DNA from 4 places in the Promicromonospora aerolata genome. Region 1 is predicted to be linked to each of the others. Evidence: riboswitches for the same ligand, from Rfam matches in the RefSeq annotation. Region 1 holds a riboswitch; each other region holds the start of a gene.
What was found. Region 1 has a riboswitch for cyclic di-AMP ahead of ACFSL2_RS09225 (C40 family peptidase). Riboswitches for the same ligand answer to the same signal wherever they lie in the genome.
Positions count from the first base shown of each region.

Region 2: linked by a shared signal. The riboswitch ahead of ACFSL2_RS23510 (C40 family peptidase) and the one ahead of ACFSL2_RS09225 (C40 family peptidase) in region 1 are both predicted to bind cyclic di-AMP.
Region 3: linked by a shared signal. The riboswitch ahead of ACFSL2_RS17035 (C40 family peptidase) and the one ahead of ACFSL2_RS09225 (C40 family peptidase) in region 1 are both predicted to bind cyclic di-AMP.
Region 4: linked by a shared signal. The riboswitch ahead of ACFSL2_RS20250 (C40 family peptidase) and the one ahead of ACFSL2_RS09225 (C40 family peptidase) in region 1 are both predicted to bind cyclic di-AMP.

Region 1 is NZ_JBHUHF010000001.1:2,033,927-2,041,320, reverse strand. It holds gene pdxA (4-hydroxythreonine-4-phosphate dehydrogenase PdxA) at 1-638, shown strand, start outside; gene ACFSL2_RS09240 (DeoR/GlpR family DNA-binding transcription regulator) at 662-1,447, shown strand; gene ACFSL2_RS09235 (cysteine hydrolase family protein) at 1,537-2,121, opposite strand; gene ACFSL2_RS09230 (purine-cytosine permease family protein) at 2,118-3,542, opposite strand; gene ACFSL2_RS09225 (C40 family peptidase) at 3,773-4,576, opposite strand; cyclic di-AMP (ydaO/yuaA leader) riboswitch at 4,576-4,730, opposite strand; gene ACFSL2_RS09220 (FAD-binding oxidoreductase) at 4,885-6,234, opposite strand; gene ACFSL2_RS09215 (serine hydrolase domain-containing protein) at 6,460-7,394, shown strand, end outside.
Region 2 is NZ_JBHUHF010000001.1:5,301,866-5,309,259, reverse strand. It holds gene cydC (thiol reductant ABC exporter subunit CydC) at 1-1,553, shown strand, start outside; gene ACFSL2_RS23525 (ABC transporter ATP-binding protein) at 1,609-2,535, shown strand; gene ACFSL2_RS23520 (ABC transporter permease) at 2,532-3,296, shown strand; gene ACFSL2_RS23515 (phytoene desaturase family protein) at 3,376-4,956, opposite strand; cyclic di-AMP (ydaO/yuaA leader) riboswitch at 5,088-5,253, shown strand; gene ACFSL2_RS23510 (C40 family peptidase) at 5,255-6,175, shown strand; gene ACFSL2_RS23505 (NAD(P)-dependent oxidoreductase) at 6,303-7,280, shown strand; gene mutM (bifunctional DNA-formamidopyrimidine glycosylase/DNA-(apurinic or apyrimidinic site) lyase) at 7,353-7,394, opposite strand, start outside.
Region 3 is NZ_JBHUHF010000001.1:3,824,056-3,831,449, reverse strand. It holds gene ACFSL2_RS17055 (class I tRNA ligase family protein) at 1-547, shown strand, start outside; gene ACFSL2_RS17050 (ion transporter) at 544-1,386, opposite strand; gene ACFSL2_RS17045 (GlsB/YeaQ/YmgE family stress response membrane protein) at 1,597-1,863, shown strand; gene ACFSL2_RS17040 (hypothetical protein) at 1,911-2,813, shown strand; gene ACFSL2_RS17035 (C40 family peptidase) at 2,960-3,709, opposite strand; cyclic di-AMP (ydaO/yuaA leader) riboswitch at 3,711-3,907, opposite strand; gene ACFSL2_RS17030 (hypothetical protein) at 4,073-4,984, shown strand; gene ACFSL2_RS17025 (C40 family peptidase) at 5,113-5,808, opposite strand; gene ACFSL2_RS17020 (SRPBCC family protein) at 6,162-6,608, opposite strand; gene ACFSL2_RS17015 (PASTA domain-containing protein) at 6,675-7,232, opposite strand; gene ACFSL2_RS17010 (SigE family RNA polymerase sigma factor) at 7,229-7,394, opposite strand, start outside.
Region 4 is NZ_JBHUHF010000001.1:4,521,186-4,528,579, forward strand. It holds gene ACFSL2_RS20225 (MFS transporter) at 163-1,467, opposite strand; gene ACFSL2_RS20230 (MarR family winged helix-turn-helix transcriptional regulator) at 1,464-1,907, opposite strand; gene ACFSL2_RS20235 (MHYT domain-containing protein) at 2,056-2,907, opposite strand; gene serC (phosphoserine transaminase) at 3,027-4,136, opposite strand; gene ACFSL2_RS20245 (metal-dependent transcriptional regulator) at 4,220-4,936, shown strand; cyclic di-AMP (ydaO/yuaA leader) riboswitch at 5,113-5,287, shown strand; gene ACFSL2_RS20250 (C40 family peptidase) at 5,290-6,084, shown strand; gene ACFSL2_RS20255 (universal stress protein) at 6,249-7,220, shown strand; gene ACFSL2_RS20260 (aspartate aminotransferase type Ic) at 7,305-7,394, opposite strand, start outside.

The sequences.
Region 1 (7,394 bases):
GGCACACCGAGATGCTCGGCGCCCTCACCGGCGTCACCGAGCAGGACACCATGTTCGTGGTGCGCAACACGCACCAGCCCGACCACCACCTGCGCATCTTCTTCGCCACCCGGCACCTGTCGCTGCGCAAGGCGCTCGACAAGATCACGCGTGAGACGCAGCTCGGCTCGATCCGGCGGGCCGCACAGGCGCTCGAGATCTTCGGTGTGCCCGCGCCACGGCTCGCCGTGGCCGCGATCAACCCGCACGGCGGGGAGAACGGCGCTTTCGGCGACGAGGAGATCGTCCACCTCGCGCCCGCCGTGACCGACGCGCAGGCGCTCGGGCTGGACGTGGCCGGCCCCATCCCCGCCGACTCGGTGTTCCACCACGGCCTCACCGGCCGGTACGACGGCGTCCTGTCGCAGTACCACGACCAGGGGCACATCGCGGCCAAGACGTTCGACTTCGACGGGACCATCTCCGTCACGGTCGGCCTGCCCATCCTGCGCACGTCGGTGGACCACGGCACCGCCTTCGACATCGCGGGCCAGGGCCTCGCCGACGCGGGCACCATGCGCTCCGCCTACCTCGCCGCCGTCGAGTACGCGCCGTTCGTCGACGGCATCCGCGCCGCGTACCGGCCGGCCGACGCGTGAGCGTGCCCGCAGGTTCCGAGTCGATGCGCCAGAGCACCCGCGACCGCCACGACGAGCTGCTGTCGCTCATCCGCAGCGGCACCACCCGGGTGGAGGACCTGGCGGAGGCGCTCGCGATCTCCGAGTCGACGGTGCGCCGCGACCTCGCCCGGCTGGGCGCCGAGGGCCTCGTCACCCGCACCTACGGTGGCGCGACCTCGGAGTCGAGCTTCCACGAGCGGGCGCTGGCCGAGCGGATGCGGGTCCAGCTGCCCGCCAAGGTGGCGATCGGCCGGCGGGCGGCCGAGCTCGTGCCCGACGAGGGAACGATCTTCGTCGACGCGGGCTCGACGACGGGTCAGCTCGCGGAGAACCTGCGCGGACGGGACGGGCTGACCGTGCTGACCCGGGGGCTCGAGGTCGCTCTGCTGCTCGCGGGCTCGCCGGGTCTCGACGTCGTGGTGGTCGGCGGCAGCGTGACCACCAAGAGCCACGGTCTGGTCGGGCCGCTGACCACGGGGGCCCTCGAACGGTTCATGGTCGACGTCGCGTTCCTCGGCGTCGACGCCGTCGACCCGCTGGACGGCGTGGGGGAGGCCACCGCGCTGGAGGCGCAGGTCAAGGAGGTCGCCGCCCGGCGGGCCCGCCGGACCGTCGTGCTGGCCGACTCCACCAAGCTCGACCGGGGCGCGGTGCCCGCGTGGGCGCCGCTGCCGGCCGGCTGGACCCTCGTCACGGACGGACGGGACGAGGAGGTGCTGCGGCGGTACCGGGGCGCGGGGGTCGTGGTGGAGACGGTCGAGGCCGAACCGCAACTTACCGAGCACTGAGCCGGACCACCATGCGGTTGCTGCCAGAACAACGGCGTTCCTGGCAGCAACCGCATGGTCGTCGCGGGCCGGCCGGCCGGTCGACCCCGTCAGTCGGCGGCGAGGAGCGCGGCGACCGTCGTGACCTCGATCAGCGGCGCGTACAGCCGCATGACGTCCAGCGCCCGCTCGTGGTCCTCCGGTGTCGACCCGGCGCAGGCGTCCGCGACGACCAGCACCCGGCGGCCCGCGTCGGCGGCGGCGAGCGCCGTCGAGATGACGCAGCAGTCCGTGGCGACGCCGGTCAGCACGAGCTCGCCGGCGGAGCGGGTGGCGGCGTCCAGCTCGGGTCCCCACTTGCCGAACGTGGTGCGGGTGACCACGGGCGCCCCGGCGGCGGCGACGTCGGCCAGGTCGGTGATCTCGTACAGCGGGTCGTCGGCGGGCACGAGCGCGAACGGCCACTGGTCGAAGTAGGCGCGCCAGGCGCCGTCGGGCGCGGTGGGGGCGACGTACCGCGTGAGGACCGTGCGGTCCGCGAAGGCGGGGAGCAGGCGGCGGGTCCCCGCGAGGGCGGTGGGGTAGTCGGGGGAGGCCCACGGGCTGGGCGGGCGGGCGAAGACGTCCTGCATGTCGATCACGACCAGCGCAGCGTCCGGCCCGGGCGGCACCACGACGGCGTCGGGCACCGTCATCGCTCCTCCTGGCGGCGTACGACGCGGGCGCTGAGCAGGAGCGTGCCGGCAAAGCCGATGGCCAGGGCGACCAGCACGCCGAGGTTGGCCCATCCCCAGTTCCCGTCGACCCCGCCGAGCGGACCCAGCAGGTAGCCCTGCCACGCCAGCCACGGCGCGTAGGTGTTGGTCACCAGGCCCCAGCCGACGGCGGTGCCGGCCAGCACCAGGAAGACGGCGGGCCAGTTCACCGACCCGTACCGGCCGGCGGCGTCGTAGAGGTCGGCGTCGGCGTAGTCGCGGCGCCGCAGCAGGATGTCGGCGAGCAGCACGCCGCACCAGGCGGCGACCGGTACCCCGAGCGTGATGAGGAAGCCCTGGAAGGGGCCGATGAACGAGTCGGCGACGAACACGACGTAGACGGCGCCGACGATCATGAGCCCGCCGTCGATCGCGGCCGCCACCCAGCGCGGTGCGGGCAGCCCGAGAGAGAGCAGCGCGAGTCCGGAGGAGTAGATGTCGAGCGCCGCGCCGCCGATCAGGCCGGCCAGGGCCACCACGACGAACGGGATGAGGAACCAGGTGGGCAGGAGCGTGGAGAGGGCCCCGATCGGGTCGGCGCCGATCGCCTCGTTCAGGTCGGGGTCCGAGCCGGCGAGCAGCAGGCCGAACACGAGCAGCACCACGGGGGCGAGCGACGCGCCGAGGGTGGTCCAGCCGACGATGCGGGGGCCGGAGGCGGAGCGGGGCAGGTAGCGGGAGTAGTCGGCGGCCATGTTGACCCAGCCCAGGCCGAACCCGGTCATCATGAACACGAGCCCGCCGATGACCTGTGGTGCGCCGCCGGCGGGGATCGCGGCGACGGTCGCCCAGTCGACGTGGTCGGCCACCAGGATGATGTAGACGACGGTGAGCACGGCCGTGAGCACGGTGATGATCACCTGCAGCCGCATCACGAGGTCGAACCCGAAGACGCCCGCTGCCACCACGATGCCCGCCACGACCACGAGGGCGACGACCTTGGTGACGGTCCCGCCGCCCCAGCCGAGGGCACCGAGCACCGTCGACGTCGCGAGGGTCGCCAGCGCCACCAGCACCGTCTCCCAGCCCACGGTGAGGATCCAGGACAGCAGGGAGGGGAGCTTGTTGCCGCGCACGCCGAACGCCGCCCGGGACAGCACCATGGTGGGCGCCGAGCCGCGTTTTCCGGCCAGCGAGATGAAGCCGCAGAAGAGGAACGACGCCACGATGCCGACGATGCCGATGACCACCGCCTGCCAGAACGAGACCCCGAACCCGAGCAGGTAGGAGCCGTAGCCCAGCCCGAGCACGGACACGTTGGCCGCGAACCAGGGCCAGAACAGGCTGCGCGGTGACCCGCGGCGCTCGGACTCGTCGATGGTGTTCAGGGCGTTGGTCTCGACCGCCGTGGGGACGCTCATGGCGGTGATCATGCCATCCGGCCCGGGGTACGCACGAGGGCCCGCACCGTGCCGGTGCGGGCCCTCGTGGTCTTGCTGGTCGAGCGGGGCGTCCGGCTCAGCCTCAGTTCATGTCGGCTGAGCCTGCGCTGCGCCTCCGGCTCAGCCTCTGTTGATTTCGGCTGAGCCTGCGGCTCCGCTCCGGGCGCGTGCCTCGTTCCTCGGCCCGCACCCTGCGCTGCGCCTCCGGCTCAGCCGACGCGGATGAAGGTCGGGCTGTCCTGCCAGATCTGCGACTCGTGCACCGTCTGGCCGGGCACCGGCGCCTCGATCTGCATGTCGCCGCCCGCGTAGATGGCGATGTGGCCGGGGCTCCAGATGAGGTCGCCCGGCTGCGCCTCGGCAGCCGAGACCACGGTGCCCGCGTAGCGCTGCTCCGAGGAGGTGCGCGGCAGGTCGATGCCGACCTGTGCGAACACGTAGGAGGTGAAGCCGGAGCAGTCGAACCCGGCCGGGGTGTTGCCGGCCCAGACGTACGGCACGCCGATGTACTGCCGGGCGATGGAGACGACGTCGGTGGCGGCGGCCGGTACGGCCTCCTCGACGACCTTCTCCACGGGCTCGGGGGCAGGCTCCTCGACGGGCTCGGCCTCCTCGACGACCTCCTCGACGACCGGCTCGGGCTCCGGTACGGGCTCCGGCTCGGGGGCCGGCGTCACCTTGATGGTGCCGGTCTCGAGCGTGAACTTGCTGTCGGCGGCCACCTGCACGGCCGGTGCCGTGGTCACGGCCTCCGCGGCCGCGGCCTGGGTGACCGAGGTCTGCGAGGTCTGCGTCAGCGCGTCGACGTCGACCGTCGCCGTGCTGTGGTCGGCCACCGGTGCGGCGTCGGCGGGGACGCTGAGCAGGGTGACGACCAGGCCGGAGCCGGCGGCGACGACGGCGCCCCGACGTGCGGCACCGGAGATGCCCCGCGCCGCGGCACGGGTCAGGGGGGTCAGCGGGGTGATGGGTTTCCGAGCAGCACGATGGCGCCCAGGCGTGCGAGTAGTCACGTGGTTCTCCTGACGCCTACGAGGTGAGCTGTCGGATTCGGATCGGAGAATGACCCGGCCGCGGTACTACCTGTGCGGCTTCACCCCAAGGACACCGATGGTGCCCACTTACGTGGTTCCCCCGTCCCTGTCATCCGGTCAGTGCAGATCCCGCGGCGGTGACAGGGCTCGGCGTCCGCCTCGAGTGGTCGCGGCCTTCCCGCGAACCGGAGCGACGGTAACCCCGATCGGCCCCAAAGTCACAATCGCATTACGGCTGTCGAGACGGTCAGTGTTCGCCTTGACCGGATTGTCCGACATGAGATACGTCACTCGGCTATCTCCGGCCGCACGTTGTGATTGGCCGCAAACAGGTTGTTCGGGTCGTACTGCCGCTTGACCGCCGCGAGCCGCGCGGAGGTCCGGGCGGGGTAGACGGCGGCCACGTCCTCGTCGGTCGTCGACCCGAGAAAGTTCGCGTACGCGCCGCTGAGGTGCGGCGCGAGCTTGTCCCAGAGGGCGTCCAGGCCCGGACGTGCGGCCTCGACGACGGGCTCCGGGCCGCCGACGATGGTGGCGACCAGCAGCTCCGCCCGGCGGTGCGCGTAGGCGGTGGCGTCGTCGGCGACCCGCGAGACGGCGCCGCCCAGGCTCCGGACGGCGATCGACGGCGATCCGGGTGACGTCCCCACCTCGGCAAGGATCTGCAGGGCCTCCGGCGCCGACTCCCGGTCGACGAACCCGTCGTGGCCGACCAGCCGGAGACCCGGCGGCAGCTCGCCGCCGTCGACCAGGACGTCGGCATAGGCGCGCGGCGCGACGTCGTCCTCCAGGACCGTGCCGAGCCGGCGGAGCGGGTCGACCGCCCGTGCCGCGAGGTCCGCGTCGTTGCCGTCGAACGCGACGTGGAGCTCGACCGGCGCCGCGTGGCCGCCGGCGAACGGGTTGGCCAGGTTCACGAGGGAGGTCAGCTCCTCGGGCGCCGTGCGCAGGTGGCCGGCCCAGCCCTGGAGCACGGCAGCGGCCTCCGCCGCCGGGAAGGTGATCTTGCCGAAGAAGATCTCCGTGGTCGGGTGGGCCACGAGCTCGAAGGCGGTCACGATCCCGAGATTGCCGCCACCCCCGCGGACCGCCCAGAACAGCTCCGGGTGCTCCTGCGCGCTCGCGGTCACCACCGACCCGTCGGCGGTGACCAGCTCCACGGCGACCAGGTTGTCCAGCGTCAGGCCGTGCTTGCGCACCATCCAGCCGATGCCGCCGCTCAGGGTCAGACCGCCCACGCCGACGCTCCTGGTATCGCCCGAGGAGATCGCGAGGCCGTACGGGTCCAGCACGTCGGCCACCCGGCCCCAGGTCGCGCCGCCGCCGATGCGCACGAGGCGGCGGTCCTCGTCGACGAGCTCGACGTCGGCGAGCGCGCCGAGGTCGATCACGGTGCCGCCGTCGTTGGTGCCGAAGCCGGGGAAGCTGTGGCCCCCGCCGCGTACGGCGAGCGGGACGCCGGCGCCGGCCGCGAACCGGACGGCCGCCTGCACGTCGCCGACGGTCCTGGGGCGCAGCACGGCGGCCGGGCTGCCGGCGACGAGCCTGGTCCGGCTCGCCGCCTCGTACCCGGCGCCGCCCGGCACGATGATGTCGCCGGCGAAGTCACGGCGAAGGGTCTCCAGCTCTGGGGTCATGACGTACCTCCTGCAGGGGACTGGTGCGCGAGGCACCGGACCCACAAGAGACGCCGGGGACCGGGTGAGTGTGACAGCGGGCCGGGTGACCCGCACCACACCTGCGTCGCCGACCACCGATCCCGGTCTGGCGACGACGCGGTTCGTCGGCCCGCACAACTGGCCCCTCGCCTCCTTGTCCGGCCGGACGAACACTGCGCGCGGGGCTTTCCCTAGCCTGACGCCATGACATCTCCCGACTCGCTCTCGACCTGGCTTGACGATCACTTTGCCGAGCTCGTCGGGCGCCACCAGGTGCCGGGCGCGAGCGTCGCGGTGCTGGTCGACGGCAAGATCGTCGACGCGGCGTCGGGCGTGCTCAGCACGGCGACCGGGGTCGAGGCGACCACCGACTCCGTGTTCCAGATCGGTTCCGTCACCAAGCTCTGGACCACGTCCCTGCTGATGCGGGCGGTGGACGACGGCACGCTCGACCTCGACGTCCCGCTGCGCACGTACCTCCCGGAGTTCCGGGTGGCGGACGAAGGGGCAAGCGCCAGCATCACGACCCGCCAGCTGTTGTGCCACACGGCCGGGTTCGAGGGCGACGTCTTCACGGACACGGGCCGCGGTGACGACGCGATCGAGAAGTACCTGGCGGAGCTGCACGGCCTGCCGCAGCTTTTCGCGCCCGGCGCGATGTTCTCCTACAACAACGTGGGCTTCGCGCTGCTGGGACGCCTGGTCGAGGTGCTGCACGGGATGTCGTACGACCGGGCCCTGACCGGGCTCCTGGCGGAGCCGCTGGGCCTGACCCACGTGGCGCCGAGCCCGTACGAGGCGATCCTGCACCGGGCGGCGGTGGGGCACGTCCAGGACCCGGATGGCGGCTGGACGGCGGCGCCGGTCTGGGCGCTGGCCCGGTCCAACGTCGCGGCGGGGTCGATGCTCGCGATGCGTTCGCGCGACCTGGTCGCGTTCGCGGGCATGCACCTGGCCGGTGGCCTGGCCCCGGACGGCACGCGGGTGCTGAGCGAGCAGAGCGTGGCCGCCATGCAGACGCAGCAGGTGCCGGTGCCGGACATCGGCGCGATGGGCGACGCGTGGGGCCTGGGGTGGACCATCTCCCGGGCCGCCGGCGGCACCGTCGTCTCGCACGACGGCGGGACGATCGGGCAGGC
Region 2 (7,394 bases), 3.3 Mb from region 1:
GCATCGGTCAGGACGTGGACGACGTCGGCGACGTCGTCGTCCGCGCGATCGTGCCGGCGGGTGTCGCGGTGGTGACGTCGCTCGGTTCGGTGGTCCTCCTGGGCGTGCTGCTGCCGTCGGCGGGTGCGGCGCTGCTGCTCTGCCTGGTGCTCGCCGGGGTCCTGACGCCGTGGCTCGCCGCACGGGCGGCGGCGCGCACCGAGGCACGGGGCGCCGCCGCCCGGGGGGACGTGACCGCACTGTCCCTGGAGATCCTCGAGGAGTCGGCGCCGCTGCGGGTCGCCGGTCGGTTCGGCGCACGACTGGCCGGCCTCGACACGGCCGACGCCCGCCTGTCCGCCGTCGCCGACGACGGCGCCCGCACCTCTGGGTTCGCCGCTGCGCTGGGGGCGTTGGCCCAGGGTCTCGCGGTGCTCGCCGCGCTGGCGCTCGGGATCCCGGCCGCGCTGGCGGGTTCGCTGTCGGTGGAGGCGCTGTCCGTGATCGTGCTGACGCCGCTCGCCGTGTTCGAGGCGACGGCCGGGCTCCCCGCCGCCGCGGTCCAGCTCCACCGGTCGCGGGAGGCGGCGCGTCGGCTGCTGGCGCTCCTGCCCGCGTCCGATCCGGGATCGGTAACGCAGGCTGCCCCGGCGCAGGGCGCGTCGGGGGAAGCGGGGGCGCGCGGCGTGTCCGGGGAAGCCGGAGCGCCCGGCACGTCCGGGGAAGCGGGCGGCGCGCTGCTCGTGCTCGACGGCGTCGCCGCCGGCTGGCCCGACGCCGCCGGGCGCCCGCGCACCGCCGTCGAGGGGGTGTCCCTCACGCTGCGCCCTGGTTCCGTCGTGGCACTGGCCGGACCGTCCGGCGTCGGGAAGACGACGCTGCTGATGACCGCCGCCGGGCTGATCCCGCCAGTCGGTGGAACGGTCTCCGCGTGGTCGGCAGAACGTCAGGAGGTCGGCATTCCGAGTTACCGATCATCTGACGTTCTGCCGACCACACCGACCACACCGGCCACACCGAGCGCCCCGACCAGCTCAGGCCGGCTGTTCGTGGCCGAGGACGGGCATCTGTTCGACACCACGGTCCTGGAGAACCTGCGGGTGGCCCGCGGAGACGTCACGGCCGCCGAGGCCCGGACCGCGCTCGAGGCCGTCGGGCTGGGGACGTGGCTGGCCGCGCTGCCCGAGGGGCTGGACACCCTGGTCGGTACGGACGCAGCGGCGGTCTCCGGCGGTGAGCGCCGTCGCCTCCTGGTTGCCCGCGCCCTGCTCTCCCCCGCGCGGGTGCTGCTCGTGGACGAGCCCGCCGAGCACCTGGACGGCCGCACCGCGGATGCCCTGGTGAGCGCGGTGGCGGCGCACGCGCGGGCGACCGGGCGTGCGGTGCTGCTGGCGACGCACCGGCTCACCCCGCTGGCGGCGGCCGACGAGGTGGTGGCGCTCGGGGTCGGCGAGGGGGTCCGGGCGAGGGGTACGCACGCGGATCTGCTGCGGACCGACCCCGACTACGCGTGGTCGGCCGCGCAGGAGACCGACCTGCTGGACCCCGACCGGCCGGCCGCCGAACCAGGGTGAGAACCGGGGGCATCCCGGAGCCGCTCCGGCCGACCGCCGCCCTAGCGTCGTCGTCATGATCACCATCTCGGCGCTGACCAAGCGGTACGGGGACTTCACGGCCGTCGACGACGTCTCCTTCACGGCGCGGCCCGGCCGCGTGACCGGCTTTCTCGGGCCGAACGGCGCGGGCAAGTCCACGACGCTACGCATCCTCACCGGACTGGCCGAGGCGACGTCCGGCACCGCGCAGGTGCTCGGCCGCCGGTTCGCCGACCTGCCCAACCCGGGGCGGGAGGTGGGGGTGCTCCTCGACGCGTCGGCCCAGCATGCCGGCCGCACCGGACGGGAGTCCCTGGTGCTCGCCCAGCGCACCCTCGGCCTGCCCGCGGCCCGCGTGAGCGAGACGCTCGACCGGGTGGGCCTCACACCGCAGGAGGCCAAGCGGCGCGTGGGCAACTACTCGCTCGGCATGCGCCAGCGGCTGGGGGTCGCGACGGCGCTGATCGGCGAGCCGGAGGTACTCATCCTCGACGAGCCGGCCAACGGCCTCGACCCGGCCGGCATCCGGTGGATGCGGGACCTGCTGCGTGACTTCGCGGACGACGGCGGCACCGTGCTGCTCTCGTCCCACCTGCTCGCCGAGATCGAGACCATCGCCGACGACATCGTCGTGATCGGCGGCGGGCGGGTCGTTGCGGGCGGACCCAAGTCGGAGCTCCTGGCCGGCGTCGGCACCCTGGTCCGAGCCGACGACGCGGCGGCGCTGACCGCGGCGCTCGAAGCCGCCGGGCAGACGACGTCCCGCACGGACGACGGTGCGGTGCTCACGGACGCGAACCTGGCCGACGCGGGCCGCGTCGCCTTCTCCGCCGGCGTGCCGGTGACCGAGCTTCGGGCGGCCGACGGCGTGGGCCTCGAGGAGACCTTCCTCGCCCTCACCGCGCCGACCCAGCGGGACACCGCGCCCTCCGCCCCCACCACGACAGGAGCCGCCGCGTGAGCACGCAGCGCACCGCGCCCATCCCGTTCCGCCGGCTCGTCGACGTGGAGCTGCGCAAGCTGGCCGACACCCGGTCCGCGCTCTGGCTCCTGGTGAGCATCGCGCTGGTCGCCGTCGGCGCCGTCGCGGTCCTGGTCCTGTTCGCTCCCTTCCAGGCGACCTATGCCGACCTGGCCAACGCGGTCGCCTACCCGCTCGGGCTGCTGGTGCCGATGGTGGGCCTGCTGTCGGTCACGGGCGAATGGAGCCAGCGGGGTGCGCTGACCACGTTCACGCTCGTCCCCCGGCGCGGGCGGGTGATCGCCGCCAAGGCCGCCTGCGTGGCCGGGCTCACACTGGTCGCGACGGCACTGACGTTCGGGCTGGCCGCCTGCGGGGCCCTGCTGAGCGCGGCGGTCGAGGGGACGGCGCCGGTGTGGAACCTGTCCGTGGCCGACCACCTGTACCTGTTCACCTTCCAGGCCGTCGGCGTGGCCGTCGGGTTCACGCTCGGCACGATCCTGCGCCGGTCGTCCGTCGCACTGGTGGGCTATCTCCTGTTCGCGCTGGTCGTACCCTCGCTGTCCAGCCAGCTGGCCATGGCCGTGGAGTGGTACGGCGCCGCCGCGCCGTGGCTCGACCTCACGCACGCCCAGTACGCGCTGCTCGGCGAGACCGTCACGGGCGAGCAGTGGACCCAGCTCGGCCTCACGGCGGCACTGTGGATAGCCGCCCCGTTCGCCGCCGGTCTGTGGCGGCTCCGGCGCGCCGAGATCCGCTGACTGCGCTGGTCAGGCTGACCGGGCGAGAACGGGGTTGTGTTCCTCTGAGCACCGTTCAGGAACACAACCCCGTTCTCGCCTACTCCGTCAGCACCGACATGGCGGCCGCCCGGCCCGGGATCCCGCTCACGCCCCCACCCCGGCGCGCGCCCGCACCCGCCAGCAGGACCCGCGGGTGCGCAGTCTCGACGCCCCAGCGCCCGGCGTCGTCGTCGGACTCGGCGAAGGGCCAGCCGAGGTCCCGGTGAAAGATGTGCCCGCCCGGCAGCCCGACGTCGCCCTCCAGGTCGACGGGGCTGCGCACCTCGAGGCAGGGGGCGCCGTCGGCGTCGAGCGCGAGCACGTCCTCGATCGGCTCTGCCAGCACCGAGTCCAGGGACGCGAGCGTCGCCCGGAGCGCCTGGTCCCGTGCGCCGTCCGGGTCCGCACGGAAGAGGCGGGCCGGCATGTGCAGGCCGAACAGGGTGATGGTCTGCGCGTCGGTCGCGGCGAGCTCCCGGCCGAGGATGGTCCGGTCGGTCAGGGTGTGGCAGTAGATCTCGCTCGGCGGTAGGTCGGGAACCTGCCCGGCGGCCGCCTGTGCATGCGCGTGCTGGAGCTGGGTCAGGGACTCGTTGACGTGCAGGGTGCCGCTGAACGCAGCGACGGGGTCGACACCGTCGCGCAGCCGGGGCAGGCGGGTCAGCAGCATGTTGACCTTGAGCTGGGCGCCCTCGGGGGAGGTGCCGGGCGCCGCGGGCTCGCCGCCGAGCAGCCGGTCCAGCTCCGCCGGGGCGCAGCCGGCGAGCACGTGCCCCGCGGTGACGCCCTGCGTGCGTCCGTCGGCGTCGGTCCAGGCGACCTCCGCGCCCGCGGTGCCGGGGTCCACCGCGGTGACGGTCGCCGAGGTGACGATCGTGGCGCCGGCCGCCAGTGCGGCGTCGCGCAAGGCGCCCGAGACGGCGCCCATCCCGCCGACCGGCACGTCCCAGTCGCCGGTCCCGTTACCGATGACGTGGTAGAGGAAGCAGCGGTTCTGCCGCAGGGTCGGCTCGTCGACGTCGGCGAACGTGCCGATCAGACCGTCGGTGGCCGCGACCCCGCGCACGACGTCGTCGGCGAAGGTGCGGCGCAGCGCCGCACCGAGGGGCTCCTCGAAGAGCGAGCGCCAGGCTTCCTCCCCCACACCGTCGACCACCCGGTCGCGCACGACCGAGCGTGGGAGCAGCGGCTCGGTGAGGGTGGGCGCGAGGCGTCGGGCCACCTCGCCGGTCATGGCGTAGAAGCGCCCCCAGGCCTCGAAGTCGGCGTCCGACCCGGTGAGGTGACGGAAGGAGGCGCGCGTGACGGCGTCGTCCTGGCTGTCGACGAGGAGGCCGCCGTCGGCCACGGGTGTGTAGGAGGACCAGCGCCGGCGCTTCAGGGTGATGGGGAGCTCGAGCTCCTCGACCACCTGTCGCGGGAGGAGCGAGACGAGGTAGGAGTAGCGGGAGAGCCGTGCGTCCACCCCGGCGAAGGGCTGGGCCGAGACGGCGGCGCCGCCCACGTGGTCCGCTCGTTCGAGGACCAGGACCGACCGGCCGCCACGGGCCGCGTAGGCCGCGGCGGTGAGGCCGTTGTGGCCGCCGCCCACGACGACGACGTCGTACCGGGAACGCATGGAATCTGGCATGCACGTCATAGTCGCATGGGGCACTGATTACCAGCGAGGTTCCATCACAAGTTGGTATGTGACCTAATCGTGACATTTGCTCGATGGGCGGGTACGGTCATGACACCTCGCCAGTAACGGTGGGGTCCTGGTCCGGACGCCGAGCCCTGTCACCGGATCTGAGCAGCTACGACGTGACAGGGACGGGGGAACCAAGTAGGCCGGGCACGTGAGTGTCCTTGGGGTGAAGCCTCCTTGCGAGGCCGGGTGATCGCTCTCCCCATCCGAACCCGACAGCTCACTTCGTAGGCGTCCGAGGAGATCACTGGTGACCGTACTCACCGACCGCACCCATGACTGGGCGGACGACCAGGCAAACCGTCCCAGCAGCCGGGGCAGGCACCGCGCCGACGGCCCCGCGCTCACCCCCTTCACCGCACTGACCCAGACCGCCGCCGAGAACGCTGCCCGAACTGGCGCCATCGCGGTCGTCACGTCCGGCATGCTGGCGTCGGTCTTCACGCAGACCGCCCACACGGCGCCCCCCGAGACGCACACGCAGACGACGCTCGCCAACGCGACGCCGGTCAGCAACACCGTCGACTCCACGACCCGGGCCGGCTTCACCGAGAACCTCGTCACCAAGGTCGAGGTCACGCAGAACGCCGACTTCTGGGCCGAGCGCGGACGCGTGTCGGTGACGCCGTACGCCGAGACCGAGGCCGGCATCGCCGAGGCCAAGGCCAAGGCGGAGGCCGAGGCGCGCGCCGAGGCGGAGGCGGAGGCCGAGGCGAAGGCGAAGGCCGAGGCCGAGGCGGCCGCAGCAGCCGAGGCCGCAGCAGCCGCTGAGGCCGAGGCCGCCGCCGAGGCGGAGGCTGCTGCCGCCGTCGAGACCGTCGCCGACACCTCCGGCCTGGGCCAGCAAGCCGTCAACCTGGCCCTCGAGTACGTGGGCGTGCCCTACGTGTGGGGCGGAGCCTCCCCCAGCGGCTTCGACTGCTCCGGACTCATCCAGTACGTCTACGCCCAGCTCGGGGTCGACCTCCCGCACAGCTCGAGCGCGATGTCGACCGTCGGCTACCAGGTCTCCGCCGCCGAGGCCCAGCCCGGCGACATCGTGTGGACGCCCGGCCACGTCTCCCTGTACGCCGGCAACGGCATGGTCGTGGAGGCCCAGCAGCAGGGCACCCCCGTGCAGTACGGCGAGATGTGGCAGAACAACGCGGTGTTCATCCGCGTCACGGGCTGACCGCTTCTCGTACAGTTCTCCAGACCGGCCACGGGGTGGGTCGCACCGGACGTCCGGTGCGACCCACCCCGTGCTCGTCCGCGAGCACCGCGTTCGTCCATGAGCACCGTCCGGTAACGTCCCGGGCGTGAAGATCCTCGTACCGGACGTGCCCTTCGACCTCGACTTCCCGGCGCTCCTGCCCGACGCCGGAGCCTCCTTCGCTCCCGGCGGCCCCGACGTCGTCGCCACGTACGCGATGAACGACCCGATCCCCGAGGAGCACACGGACGCCGAGGTGCTGGTCACCTGGTCCAGCCCGCCCAAGATCGTCGCCGACGCCGCCCGGCGGCTGCCCCGGCTGCGCTGGGTGCAGACGCTCTCCGCCGGGCCGGACGTCGCGCTGGGAGCCGGGTTCGGCCCCGACGTGGTCATCTCGTCGGGCCAGTCCCTGCACGACGACACCGTCACCGAGCATGCCCTGGCCCTGGTCCTCGCGTCGGTCCGACGCCTCGACACGTCGCTGGCCGCGCAGCGGGAGCACCGCTGGGCCAAGGAGATCGCGTTCGCCCAGGCGGATCCCGTCACGGGCCGCGAGTACACGCTCGACGACGCGCGTGTGACGATCTGGGGTTTCGGTTCGATCGCCCTGCGGCTGGCGCCGCTCCTGACCGCGCTCGGCGCGCAGGTCACGGGCGTCGCCTCGCGGGCGGGCGAACGCTCCGGCTACCCCGTGGTGGACGCCGCCGGCCTGGACGCGCTCCTGGGCGAGACCGACCTGCTCATCTCGCTGCTGCCGGCCGTCCCGGCCACCCAGCACATTCTCGACGACCGCCTGCTGCGCCTGCTGCCGCCGTCGGCGCGCTTCGTCAACGTCGGCCGCGGCGCGACGGTCGACGAGGCGGCACTGGTGGAGGCCCTGCGGTCCGGGCGGCTCGCCGGTGCGGCGCTCGACGTCATGGAGACCGAGCCCCTGCCGGCCGACTCCCCGCTCTGGGACGCGCCGAACCTGATCCTCACCCCGCACGTGGCAGGCGGGCGGCCGCGCCGCGCGGCGCGGTTCCTGGCGGACCAGCTCACGACCTGGCGGGCGGCCGGCGACCTCCGCAACGTAGCCCCCCGCTGACCCTCCGTTGAGTGCTGGGTATGTGCGGGCTATTGGGCCGCATGCCAACAGATAGCCAGCACTCAACGAGGATTACGGGGTGCGGGTGCGCGGGGCGGGCTGGCAGACCGGGCA
Region 3 (7,394 bases), 1.8 Mb from region 1:
GAGCCGGTCGAGATCCGGGCCGAGGGGTGCCGGCGCCGACAGCCTGCGCCGGGCGGTGCACCGCACCGTGCACGACGTCGACACGCTCGTCGCGGCCGGGCGGTTCAACGTCGCCCTGGCTCGGCTGATGGCGCTGGTCGGCGAGGTGCGGCGGGCTGGGTCGGCCGGCGCCGGTGTGGCCGACGGGGACGGTGAGCAGGTCTACCGCGAGGCGGTCGAGGCGGTGGCGGTGCTGCTCGGCCTGTTCGCGCCGCAGACGGCCCAGGAGCTCTGGGAGCGCCTGGGGCACACGACGCCGGTGGCGGGCCGACCATGGCCCACCGTGGAGCCGGAGCTGCTGGTGACGGCCGACGTGGAGGGAGTGGTCCAGGTGGACGGCAAGGTCAGGGACCGGCTGTCGGTGCCGGCGGACATCGCGGCGGCCGAGCTGGAGCGGGCCGTGCTGGCCCGTCCGGCCGTGACGCGGGCCGTCGGCGGGCGGCCGGTGCTGCGCGTCGTGGTGCGGCCGCCCCGCCTCGTCAACGTGGTGGTGGCTCCACGCCGTTAGGAGTCGGCACGGTCCTCGCCGACCGTCGCGCGCAGCGCGCGCAGCGCGCGCAGCTCGGCGAGGATCTCGCGGTTCTGCTCGGCCAGGGCGTCGAGCCGCTCGTCCTTCTGCTCGTCGTCCTTGCGCTCCTCGTCGGTGATCTCCTCCATGCCGCTGACGATGACGGCGATGAACAGGTTCAGCACCGCGAAGCTGACCACCAGGATGTAGAGCACGAAGAAGACCCACGCGGAGGGGTGGGCCACCATCACCGCGCGCGCGATGTCCGGCCACGCCTCGCCCGTCATGGCTTGGAACAGCGTGAACAGCGAGATCCAGAGGCTGCCGAAGTACTCCTCGGAGGTCTCGCCGAACAGTCCGGTGGCGATGACGGCCGACACGTACATGACCAGGATCAGCAGCGCGCCCACGGCACCCATCCCGGGTACGGCGCGCAGCAGGCCGTCGACCACGCGGCGCAGGGACGGCACCACGGTGATCACGCGCAGCACCCGGAGCACCCGGAGCGCACGGAGCGCCGAGAGCGAACCGCTGGCCGGCAGGAACGCGACACCGACGACGAGGAGGTCGAACACGCTCCACGGGTCGGTGAAGAACCGCCGGCCGTTGGCGAACAGCCGCAGGAGCAGCTCGACGACGAAGAAGACGAGCATGGCGTGGTCGATCGTGTGCAGCACGGACAGCGCCGTCCCCGTCACCATGGTCTCCGCACCCAGCACCAGGGCGTTCGCCAGGATGACGCTGAGCACCAGGCGGCTGAACCACGTGCGTTCGAGCAGGATGCGGACCCTGCCCCGTAGCGTCCGCGGCTCGGCCTCCGCGCCGATCACCTGGTTCATCGACTCCCCTTGTCCGTCACGTGCCCGGAGGCCACGCTCCGGTACCACTTCTCGCACTTGCCCGGGCGAACTGTAGCGCGCCGATGGTCCGCCGATTCACCGGGCGCATTGTCCGGATATGCGCCTGATTCGGCGGGTCCGGTGGCGCGTTCGTTCAATCGGTGCTGGGGTGGTGCGCAAGCAGTCAAACCACTCTGGAGGAAACACACCATGGGCTTCTGGGCCTTTCTTATCCTCGGACTGATCGCCGGCGTCATCGCCCGCATCGTCATCCCGGGCAAGCAGCCGGGTGGCTTCTGGCTCACCCTGCTCCTCGGTGTGCTCGGCGCCATGCTCGGCGGCTGGTTGGGCGGCCTCATCTTCAACGTCGACCTGATGGAGAACTTCTGGTCCTGGTCGGCATGGCTCACCTCGGTCGTCGGCGCCATCATCGTGATCCTGATCGTCCAGGCGATCTTCGGCCGCAAGAAGGCCTGATCGCAGCATCCCGCGGCCGCGCCGTCATCGTCGTCCTCCTGGCGTCGTTGACCGGTGCGGCCGCGGTCTCGTGTGCGGCGGGCGGCCCACGGCCGCCGTCGTCCACCGTGGGCCCGGTACCCGACGACGTCGGCCCGCACCTCAGCGTCGAGGTGGAGCAGGGCCGTACGCAGTACGCCGACCGCGAGATCCTCCTGGCGGTCACCAACGGCTCGGACCGGACGATGACGCTCCTGGCCGGGGCGTTGCACGCCGACGGGTTCGGGCCGTCGCACCAGACCAAGGACCGCCCGCGTACCCTGCGGCCGGGCGCGACGCGGGACGTCTACGTCGGGCTGGGCGAGGCGGAGTGCACGGGGTTCCCGGCAGGGCCCGCAGAGCCGGAACCGGACGCCACACCGTCCGCCACGATCACGGTGGCCCTGGGCGAGGGCGACGACCACGGTCCGGCGACCGACCTCACGGTCCGCGAGGTGCGTGACACCGCCGGGCACCTCGCCCGCAACCACGCCGTGGACTGTGCCCGGGCAGCGGTGGAGACCGGCGTGCGACTCGCCGTGCAGCCCGACGTGCCGGTCGAGATGCGCGACGGCGAGCTGACGGCGTTCGTCACCGTGCGGGTCGAACCGGTCGACGGCGGCCCCGAGGTCACGATCGACCACGTCACCGAGACCACCCTCCTGACCAACCCCGACACCCGCGGAGGCGCCGCGGGCTGGACGGGGCGCAGGCTGGACGGGCAACGGTCCGGCGAGATCGTTCTTCCGGTGGTGCCCACCCGCTGTGACGCGCACGCCGTGGGCGAGGACAAGCGCGGCACGTTCCTCCCCGTGCTGGCGAGCGTCGACGGCACGGCGCAGCACGTGTTCTACGTGCCGATGCCGGACGCCGCGCGCGCTGCCCTGTACGACTTCATCGGGGACAGCTGCGGCTGGCCGGAGGCGGAGTAGCCGGGCCGAGCCCGACGTCACATGAGCCGGTGATCGACCCGGGCACGCGAACGGCGCCGCCTCCGGTGCCGGACGGTGACCCGGCACGGAGGCGACGCCTCGCGGTGCACTGCTACGGCGCTCGCGCGCCGGTGACTCAGACCACGTCAGACGACGCGGATGAACGTCGGGTTGTTCTGCCACATCTCGGTGTAGCGCACGGGCATGCCGGCGGCCCACGCCTCGATGACCATGCCGTCACCCGCATACAGCGCGACGTGGCCGGGCGTCCAGACGATGTCGCCGGGCTCGGGGGTGGTCACCTGGTAGCCCGAGTTGAGCTGGGCGGTGGACTGGTGCGGCAGAGGCACGCCGAGCTGGGCGTACACGTACTGGATCAGCCCCGAGCAGTCCATGCCCTCGGCCGGCGAGTTACCGCCCAGCACGTACGTGATGCCGAGGTAGTTGAAGGCGATATTGATGGCCTGCTGGCCCACCGGGACGGGGTCCGGTGCGTCGACCGAGACGACGGCAGGGCCTTCGCCCTCCTCGCCGCTACCCGTCTTGCCGTCCGCGTCGGACGAGGTGCCCAGGGCTTCCATCTCGATCGGCATCTTTGCGTCGGCCGGGACGGTCACGGTGGGGGAGTTCACGACGGCCTGCTTGGCCACTGCGGTGAGGGAGTTCAGGTCGACCGAGTTGAGCTTCGCCGTCTTCACGTCGGTCTTGAGGTCCATCGCCGGGGCCGCGTGGGCCGTCGTCGCGATGGTCGAGATCAGAACGCCACCTGCAGCTGCGGCGATGGCGCCGCGGCGGGCGACGGTGCCGGCGTTCTCCGTGGCGGTACGAGCAAGGATGGTCAGTGGTGTCATGGCCGGCCGGCTGTCACGATGCCGGCCGCGGATGGAGTTCGTCACCTAATGTCTCCTGTACCGCCTGCGAGGTCAGCTGTCGGGTTCGGGTAGGAGTACACACCCGGCCGCACGGCTACTGGGGGGTTCCGTCCGGCTTCACCCCGAGGGTGACGATCGTGCTGTCACCCGGGAAGTGGGTCCCCCGCTCCTGTCTCGAACGTCTGGTCATGAACCGGTGACAGGATTCGGCGTCCGGCTCACGGCTCCACCGTTGCGGGGGAGCAGAAGTCAAAGTACACACGTTCACGGAAAAAGTCACGATCGGGTTACGCATTACGGTCTGACCCCACGAAGGCGCAGATTTACGCCGTTCCGGTCTTGAGTGGTTATGACCGGCATCACACACATCCGCTACCGTTCGGCGGCATGGCCGAAAGTGCGTACCGCATCTCCGCCTGGTGGGTGCTTCTCATCAGTGCCGCCGCCTGGTGGCTCTGCGGCTTCCTCCCCTGGCTGCTTCAGGCGTTGTACGAGGTCACCGGCCTTGTCGGCGGTCCAGCGGTGGGCGGCGCAGGCTTTCTGCCCCTCCCGTACACCGCCGACGACGCGGTGGCCGGCCTGGTCGTCATGGCCCTGATCGGCGGCCTCCTCGGGGGCGCCACGGCAGGCATCCCGGCGTCGGCCAGGGCGGGGGCCGCCGCGGCGATCGTGGGCACCGTGCTGGCGATGGCCGCCACCGGTGGCACCTCCTGGTGGCTCGCGCTGCGGGGGAGCGTGCCCGGTGACGGTGCGCCGTTCGGGATGCTCGTGATCACAGGCGTCGCCGGATCGGTCGGTCTGGCGGCCGGCCTGCTGACCGCGCTCGGCCCTGCGCCCCTGCGTGGTCTCGCACTGGCGCTGCCGGTGGTGCTCGTCGACGGCTGGCTCTGGGGCCTCCTGCCGGGCAACGCGGTGTCCCCCACCGGCACGTGGTGGCTCTTCGCGGTGGCCCTGGGCGTCGCGTTCGGGCTCGCCGTGGACAGCAAGCCGATCGAGCTCCTGGGCTGGCTGCCCGCCGCCGCCGTCGTGTGGGTCCTGCAGGCCACCTGGCCGGCCCTCCTGGCCGTGCAGGAGAACATCTGGCCCGGGTCCGAGCTCACCGAGAACCCGCTCGTCGCAGCGGACATCGTCTGGAACGAGCTCGCCTCGGCGGCGATCGTGCCAGACGGGCACCAGCTCGGCGCCTGGGTGGTCGCCCTGTTGCTCGGCGCCACCATCGCGGCCCTCCGGCTCTCGCGCGAGGCGGAGCGGAAGACCGGCGAGGAAGCCGAGGACGAGCTCTCGCAGGCCTGGGCCTGAGACTGCTACCGGCCTCCGGTCGGTGGGCGTGCTCGTCGCGACGAGACCTTCGTCCGAGGCGCCACGAGCACACCCACCAGCCAAGGGGGCCGGCCAGCAAGGGGTGCCGGCCAGCAAACGGGTGCCGGTCAGTACGGGCGGATGTAGACCGCGTAGTCCTGCCACTGGGCGGTGTGGCGGACCGGTGTGCCGTAGTTGGCGGCCTCGACCACCATGCCGTCGCCCGCGTAGAGGGAGACGTGCCCCTGGGTCCACACGATGTCGCCGGGGATCGGCGACGTCACCTGGTAGCCGGAGGACACCATGGCCGACGACGAGTGCGGCAGCGGGACACCGAGCTGGGCGTACACGTACTTGATCAGGCCCGAGCAGTCGAAGCCCGTGCCCGGCGACTCGCCGCCGTACGTGTAGGCGATTCCCAGGTACTGCATGGCGATCGCCACGGCCTGGGCACCGATGGACCCGTCGGACGCGTAGTCCGGGGTGGCCGGCTCGGCCGGCTCGACCGCCGCGGCCGGCTCGGCCTGCGCCTCGGGTTCGGTGCCGGCCTCGACGACGGGCTCTGGCTCGGGCTCTGGTTCGGGAGCGGGGGTTACCTTGACGGCCTTGCTCTCGATGCGGAGCTTCGCATCGTTCGCGACCTGTACCGCCGGCGCCGCCGCGAGCTCCTTGCGGGCGTCCTGCGTCAGTGCGGTCATGTCGACGCTTGCCAAGCGGTTCGAACCGTCTCCCATGACGGCGTGTGCGCTGGGTGCGAACGCCGTCGCGAGAAGTCCGGACGATGCCGCGATCAGTGCACCCGAACGGGCTGCTGTACGGGTCACGGTCATCAGGGGAGTGCTAGGAGCATGATCGGCGCGGTGTCGACCGCGTCGGACGGTGGTACTCACCGATGTTCTCCAAGTCGCCGGTTGCGCGGGCCCGTACCGATCTGGGGAATGGGGCCCACGGTCGTGCCTCCGGTGGCACAACGGATCCGACGCTACATACGGGTTACGACCTTGTCTCGATCAGATAACAGTTGTCGTGAAGTATCAGGCTCTCTGGAACGCGCGTAATTTTTCGACCAGATGCCTTTTGCCAGCGTAAGAGGCCATTGTGAAGGGCAAGACGGACATCCGGACGGCACAAAAAAGGGGAAAAGAAATGTTGCGACACGCCGGTCTCCGGCGGCGTGTCAGCTCCTGTCCCGGGCGCGGGCCTCGGACTCGGACTTCAGGTCGGCCAGCTCCGTGTCGACGAGCTCTCGGGCCCTGGAGCCCTGGACCAGGTTCGTCAGCCCGGCGAGCATGCCGCTCTGCGCGACCACCAGGGTGACCTCGCACGCGGCGTCGGACACGGGTGCGACCTGGTGCGCGGCGCCCGTGCGGACACCAGGGGTGGTGCTCGACCAGGAGAAGCCGCGGCCCTCGACCAGGCCGTCGACCTCCCAGGTGGCCTGGGGGAGGCCGGGCTGCAGGACCTCGACGCGGGAGCCGACGGCAATCCTGGCCGCCGGCCGGACCAGGGTCACGCTGGTCATGGAGCTGGTCCAGGAGGGCATGCGCTCGACGTCGGACAGCACCTGCCAGACGATGTCGGCGGGTGCCTCTACCCGGGTGCTGGTGCGGTACGCGTGGGCCACGGGCCCCAGGCTACGCGCGGCTGCGGAGCGGCCGGTACGTCCGGAGGCCCGTGGCGAACCGCCAGGTCAGGGACCCGTGGAGAGCTGGAGGGTCACGATGGAGCCCCAGGTGCCCAGGGTGCCGGCCGCTGGGTCGGACGAGATGACGGTCCCGGCCGGCACCGTGTCCGACGTGGTGTCCACGACCGTGCAGGTGAGATGTGCCTGCTCGCAGGCGACCCCGGCGTCCTCGACGGTCATCGCGGTGAGGTCGGGCACCACGACGGAGTTCTCGACGGGCTCGCCCTCGTCGCTCGGCCGGTCGTCGTTGCTCGAGGTCGAGGGTGGTCCGCTCGGATCCGGCGACGGTTCCACCTCGAGCGTCATCGAGCCGCCGGGCAGGGCGGTCCCGGGGGCTTCCTGCGTGATGGCGGCCCAGGCGCCCCCGCCGAGCACCAGTCCCAGGGCCAGGGTGGCACCGCCGACCCGCGCGGCCCGCCGTCGTCGTGCGGCGGGGACCACGTGGGTGACGTCGACGTCGATGGTCGGCGCCACCCGGCCGACCCGGTCGCGCAGGATCTCCACGAACTGCTCGTCGTTGTTCATGACCCGCTCCTCACGCTCGTGGTGTCCGGTGTCGTTCATGACGTACCCGCCGCGTCCTCGGCCTCGAGCACCTCGCGCAGGCGGGTGATGCCGCGCGAGGCCGTGGACTTCACCGTGCCGACGGAGACGCCCACCGCGTCGGCGACCTCGCGTTCGGTGAGTCCTTCGAGGTGTCGGAGCACCACGATCCGGCGCTGCTTG
Region 4 (7,394 bases), 2.5 Mb from region 1:
ACTCCAGCAGCGCCGAGCCGACCGGGCAGGCCGCCCGACGGCCACCTGTGCACAACGGCGCTCCGACACGCCCTGTGGTCGAGTTCGGACGCGGCGCTACCCAGCGATTGCGCCCGAACTCAGCGCGAGTTCGGGCGCAATCGCTGGGTAGCGGCGGTCGGGTCAGGCCGCTAGGGCCTGCTGCTCCGGTTTCCGGTCCAGCTCCGGGTACGTCACCTGGAGGTACGGGCGGGGGATGCGGTGCGAGCGGGAGAGCCGGGCGCGCACGCGGACGTGCCACGTGCGGTACGCCCACACTGTCGCGAGCACGGTCACCAGCAGCGTCGCCACCGCACCGATCAGCACGGCGTACCGCGGGCCGAACTCCTCGCCGATCCAGCCCACCACCGGCGAGCCGAGGGGCGTGGTGCCGAGCAGCACCATCACGTAGATCGACATGACGCGGCCACGCAGCTCCGGGGCCACGGACAGCTGGATCGCGGCGTTCGCCGACGTCAGCATGGTCAGGGACGCGAAGCCGACCGGGATGCACATCAACAGGTAACCGAGGTAGGTCGGCATGACCGCCTGGACCCCCATCGAGACCGCGAACGCGAACGCGGCACCGAGCACGAGCCGCACCCGGGGGCGTTCCCGCCGGGCCGCCAGGAGGGCTCCGGCGAGCGAGCCGATGGCGAGGACGGACCCGAGGATGCCGTACTCGCCGGCGCCCCGGCCGAACTCGACGCGCGCCATCATGGCGGACGTCAGCTGGAAGTTCAGGCCGAACGTCGAGACCACACCCATGACGACCATGATCACGACGATGTCGCTGCGACCACGGATGTAGGCGAGGCCCTCGCGGATCTGGCCCTTGGCGCGCGAGGCGATCGGCAAGGGCTGGAGGTCGCGCATCCGGGCGAGCGAGATGATCACGGCGCCGAACGCGATGCCGTTGATGATGAACACCCACCCCGTGCCGACAGCGGCGATGAGCAGGCCTGCCACACCGGGGCCGATGAGCCGTGCGGCGTTGAAGTTGGTCGAGTTGAGGCCGACGGCGTTCGCGAGCCGGGTGGTCGGCACCAGCTGGGCCACGAAGGTCTGGCGCACCGGTCCGTCGACGGCGCTCACCACGCCCAGGAGGGTCGCGAACACGTAGACGTGCCACAGCTCGGCCGCGCCGGACAGCACCAGCAGACCGAGCCCGAGGCCCAGCACACCCATGCCGCCCTGCGTGATCATCAGGAGCTTGCGGCGGTCGACACGGTCGGCGAGGAGCCCCGCCCAGGCGGACAGGAAGATGTGGGGGATGAACTGCAAGGCGGTGACGATACCCACGGCGACGCCGGAGTTGTTCGTGAGGAGGGTCAGTACGACCCAGTCCTGGGCCACGCGCTGCATCCAGGTGCCGATGTTGGCGACGAGAGCGCTGGCGAACCAGAGGCGATAGTTGCGGTACTTCAGGCTGGCGAAAGTGGCGCTCATCGAGCGGCGATCCTGATCAGGAGCTCACTGGCTCCTGCGAGGATCTCTCTCTCCTCTCCGGTCAGGGTGGACAGCTGTTTGGTGAGCCAGGCGTCGCGCCGGCGCCGGGTCTCGGCGACCTCGCGGGAACCTGCGGGAGTGAGCCGTACGACGACCTGACGGCGGTCCGTCGCGTGCTCCACCTTTTCGACGAGGCCGAGCTCCGTCAGCGTGTTGACGGCTCGGGTCATCGACGGGGGCCGGACGCGCTCGTGCTCGGCGAGGGAACCGGGGGACATCTCGCCGTGCTTGTGGAGCACCGTCAGGATCCCGAACTGGCCCTCGGGGAGATCGGCCTCGCCGCGTTCGGCACGCAGGCGGCGGGAGACCCGGGTCAGGGCGACGCGGAGGTCGCCCCCGACGGTGGCCGGGCTGCGGCTGGATCTGCGGGAGCTCGACACCGCTCCAGTCTAGATCATTAGCCTTGCTAACGGTACGTGGGTGGGGTCACACCCGCCCGCGCGCACGGGTCGCCCCCCCCCCCCCCCGACGAGCGGAGCGCCCGCCCCACGAGGGGACGGGCGCTCCGAGATCGCTGCCGGACGGAAGTCAGTGCGCGCGATGCGTCTGCGCGAACTGTGCGGGCCCCGGCTGCGGGTCCTGCCGGACGTTCTCGAACTGCTGGCCCTGCTCGCTGTGCGCCTTGAGCCGGTTCTCGAACTCGGCCTGCGTGCGCAGCTCCTCCTCGGTGGGCCAGAGGCCGATACCGAGGATGAGCAGGAACGTCACGACGCTCACCGCCATGACGAGCGGCACGAGAAGCTGCATCGTCGAGGCGCCGGCGGGGACGCTGTCGATCGGGTTGATCACGGTGACACCGGCCATGCCGGTGTAGTGCATGCCGGTCACGGCAAGTCCCATCACCAGGGTGGCGATGATCGTGGCGAGCGTGCCGCGGATGTGCACGGTGCACCACAGTGCGGCCGTGGCCGCGACGATCGCGATGACGATCGAGGCGACGACGTAGACCGGGTTGTAGACGACCTGCGCCGACATCTGCATCGCTTCCATGCCCATGTAGTGCATGGCCGCGACGCCGGCGCCCGCGAGGGCACCGCCGACGAGCATCGCCGCGAGCTTCCGCTTGCCCAGCTCCGTGATGAACAGGCCCGCTCCCACCACGACGATCGCGATCGCCGCGCTCAGGAGGGTCTGGGGAATGTCGTATCGGATGGTCACACCGGAAGCGGAGAACCCCAGCATGGCGACGAAGTGCATCACCCAGATGCCGGTGCCGCCGAGGGCGATGGCGCCGAACACGAGCCACGCCGCGCGCGTGCCGCCCGAAGCTGCTCGGGCTCGGGACGTGCACGCGAGGCCCGTCGCCGCGCCGGTACACGAGATCGCGTACGCCAGCAGAGGCGTCACGATCCCGAAGGTGAAGTGGTCGATCACTGGCATGGTGTTTGAACAGCCCCTCGAATGGTTCCCTCTGTTGCGGAAACGTTACAGAGTCCCTCTGTCTCGGACAATAGGCAGAACCCGCCGTCCAAGGGATATTGCGGACGTGATCATGCTGGTCAGGCGGTTTCGACGAGGTAGTCGACGCACGCGGTGAGCGCTGCGACGTCGTCGGGATCGACGGCCGGGTACATCCCGACCCGGAGCTGGTTGCGCCCGAGCTTCCGGTACGCGAAGACATCCTGCACCCCGTTGGCGCGCAGGTCCGCGAGCACACGGTCGACGTCGATCTCCGCGGCGAGGTCGATGGTGCCGACCACCGGTGACCGCTCCTCGGGGCGCGCGACGAACGGCGTCGCCCACTCCCGGGCCCTTGCCCAGGAGTAGAGGATCTCCGCGGACGCCGCGCTGCGCTTCGTCGACCACTCGAGCCCGCCCTGGTCGAGCAGCCACTCGACCTGGTCGGCCAGGAGGAGCAGCGTCGCGACGGCGGGCGTGTTGAGCGTCTGGTCCTGGCGTGAGTTCTCGAGGGCCGTCGTGAGCGACAGGAACTCCGGCACCCACCGTCCCGAGCCCTCGATCCGCGCGGCGCGCTCGACGGCAGCGGGGGAGAGTACGGCGAGCCACAGTCCGCCGTCGGCCGCGAACACCTTCTGCGGTGCGAAGTAGTAGGCATCGGTCTGGCTGAGGTCGACGGGCAGCGCACCGGCTCCGGACGTCCCGTCCGTGAGCACGATGGCGCCGTCGGACCCGGCCGGCCGGAGCACCGGGGCGACCGCCCCCGTGGAGGTCTCGTTGTGCGGGGTTGCGTAGGTGTCCACGCCCTCGGCCGTCTCGAGGTAGGCCACCGTGCCCGGCTCCGCCGCGATCACCTGGGAGGGCTCGAGGAACGGGGCTCGCGACGTCGCGGCGGCGAACTTGCCGCCGAACTCGCCGAAGGCCGCGTGCTGCGCCCTGCGCTCCACGAGGCACAGGGTGGCGAGGTCCCAGAAGGCCGTGGCGCCTCCGTTGCCGAGCGCCACCTCGTACCCGTCGGGCGCGCCCAGCAGCTCCGTGACACCCTCACGAATGCGGTGCACCAGGTCCTTCACCGGCGCCCGTCGATGTGACGTACCCAGCACGTGCGCGTTCGCCACGAGATGATCGACCTGTCCCGGGCGCACCTTGGAGGGGCCGGAGCCGAAACGGCCGTCGGTGGGCAGCAGGTGTGGCGGGATAGTCAGTGGCACAGAACTAGACTAGAACCTGGGCCGACGCCCGGGCCGCACGTGTCCAGGGCGACTGGGCGGCTGTGCGCATGACGGGAGCTGACGTGACGGATCTGATCGACACCACCGAGATGTACCTCAAGACGATCTACGAGCTCGACGAGGAGGGCATCACGCCCCTGCGCGCGCGCATCGCGGAACGCCTGGGGCATTCCGGACCGACGGTGTCACAGACTGTCGCGCGCATGGAGCGCGACGGGCTGGTGATCGTGACCGGCGACCGGCACCTCGAGCTCACCGAGCTGGGCCAGGACAAGGCCATGCGCGTGATGCGCAAGCACCGTCTCGCCGAGCGCCTGCTGACCGACGTCATCAAGCTCGACTGGGAGCACGTGCACGTCGAGGCCTGCCGCTGGGAGCACGTCATGAGCGACCTCGTGGAGAAGCGCCTGGTGGGCCTGCTCGACCACCCGCACCACGACCCGTACGGCAACCCCATCCCGGGCCTGTCGGAGCTCGGTGAGGCCTATACCGACGTGCCGTTCCTGAGCGGTGTGATCTCGCTGCCGTCGGCGTTCGAGGCAGCGGCGAAGAAGGGGGTCAGGGGTGAGCCGCTCGCGGCGTCCCTCACCCGTATCGCGGAGCCGCTGCAGACCGACGTGGAGCTGCTCGCCCGCTTGTCCGACGCCGGCCTGGTGCCCGGCTCGCGCATCACCGCCGAGCACAGCGACGGCACCTACACGGTGACGGTCGACGGCGCGGGTACGGCGCTGGAGCTCGGTGAGGACCTGGCCCGCCACCTCTTCGTCGCGACCGCCTGAGCCGGTTCGCCGACCACCTGAGTCGGTTCCGAACCGTCCGGTTTGTCGGAAACCTGCCACCCAAGGTACGACACGTCATGGCATTCGTTGCCGGAACGTGACATTGAGGGTGAGGTCCGGTACGTTCAGACCGCTCCCGCGGAGTTGTTCGTGGGGGTCCTCGGACGGACGCCGAACTCTGTCACCGGCCGGGGTCCAATACGACCGCATGACAGAGGCGGGGGACCCACCAACGGGCGCCAGGGTGCGTCCTCGGGGTGAAGCCGGGCACTCCTTCGGGATTGCACGGCCGGGTGATTTCTCCCACCCGAACCCGACAGCTGACCTCGAAGGCGTACAAGGAGAGGTAATACGTGACTGCACGTACGACTCGCGCTCGTCATCGGGCTGCGCGACGACCAGTAACTCCGCTCACCGAACTCGCCCAGAACGCCGCGGTCGGCCGCCGTACCGCCGTCGCCGCCGCGGGTGGCGCGCTTCTCGTCTCGACCTTCGGTGGCGCGATGGCCGCACAGGCCGCGCCCGTCGAGGCCGGCCACGCGAAGATGAACTCGGTTGACCTCAACGCACTGACGTCGCAGGCCCGCCAGGCGCTGACCAACGCCCCGGTCGTGACCGTCGCACCCGACGCCGAGCTCAACGTGGAGAAGGCCGCGGTCTCCGTGGTCTCCGCCGCCGAGAACGAGGACTACCAGGCAGAGCTCGCCGCCGCCGAGGCTGCGGAGGCCGCCGAGGCTGCTGCCGCCGAGGCCGCTGAGGCTGCCGAGGCCGCTGCCACCACGACGGCCGCGTCCGTGGACGTGCCCGCGTCGGCGATCGGCAACTCCGTGATCTCCGTCGCGAGCCGCTACGTCGGCGTCCCGTACGTCTCCGGCGGTTCCTCGCCGAGCGGGTTCGACTGCTCCGGCTTCACCGCGTACGTCTACGGCCAGCTGGGCATCCCGCTGCCGCACTCGTCGGGTTCGCAGCCCAGCTACGGCACCCAGGTGCCGGCGTCCGAGGCGCAGCCGGGCGACCTGATGTGGACCCCCGGGCACGTCTCGATCTACGCCGGTGGCAACACCATGATCGACGCGTCCAAGCCGGGCACCGTGGTCGACTTCCGCACCATCTGGCAGTCGAACCCCACGTTCATCCGCATGGGCTGACCCCAGCCGCGCACGACCACCAGCCAGAGCGCCTGTCCGGACCATCGGGCAGGCGCTCTGTCGTGCCATCGTTCTGCAGTCGTCATGCCTCCGGATACCCACAACGTGCCCGCCGCCGGTAGCGTTGGGAGTGCAATGGTGCTTGGGCGAAGAAAGGTCTGGCGATGACGCGATCCGAGGTCGTACTGGTCGGGGTGGACGGATCGGCCGCTAGTCTGCATGCGCTCGACTGGGCGACCGCCTACGCACATCGTGTGGGTTGGTCGCTGCACATCGTGTGCAGCTATTCCCTGCCGTCGTTCACGGCCGCTTCGCTCGACGGCGGGTACGCCGCCCTCGACGACACGACCATCCAGGAGGGCGCCAAGTCGGTGCTCGCCGAGGCCGAGGCCCGCGTGGCCGACGCCGGGGTGCGTGCCACCACCGAGGTCGCCACCGGCGACGCGGCGGGTGTGCTCGTGGAGCTGTCCGCCGACTACGGGCTCGCCGTCGTCGGGACGCGCGGCAGGGGTGGATTCACGGAGCGGCTCCTGGGCACGGTGTCGTCCGCGCTACCCGCGCACGCCCAGTGCCCGGTCGTCGTGGTCCCGCTGCGTGCGGAGGCCAACCGAGGCGTCTCCTGGAGCGTGCCGGGCACTGCTGCCGGCGGTGCGGCAGAGACACCGACCGCCGTCGCGCCCGGCGCTGCCGAGATCCGGGAGGTGCGCCGCATCGTCGTCGGCGTGGACGGGTCGCCGCAGGCGGAGCGTGCGCTGCAGCACGCGATCGTGCAGGCCAACGCATGGGGCGCGGAGCTGACGGCGGTGACCGGCGTACCCGTGGGGAACACCGGCATGCTGGCGTGGCTGCCGTCCACGATCGACCGTGAGCAGGTGCTGGCCGACATCGCGGTGGGCATGGACGTGCTGGTCGACCGGTACGAGGCGGAGAACCCCGGCCTGCGGATCCGGCGGATCGTGCTGGACGGTACGGGCGCCGAGCTGCTGACGGAGTTCTCCACGGCGTCCGACCTGGTGGTGGTGGGCTCGCGTGGCCGCGGCGGGTTCCGCGGGCTGCTGCTGGGCTCCACGAGCCAGGCCGTGCTCCACCACTCGGCGTGCCCGGTGTTCGTGGTCAACAAGCACTGCAACGACTGACCGGTCAGGCGCCCTCGAACGTGTCAGACCCTCAGGTCACCGGAGTGACCTGAGGGTCTGACACATCGGGGCGGTGCTGACAGGTCAGTCGACGTGGGCGGCCTCTGCGGCCGCCAGCAGCACGCAGGTGGCCACGCCGTCCATCGCCGTGCGCACCTCGTCCAGCGGGGGCAT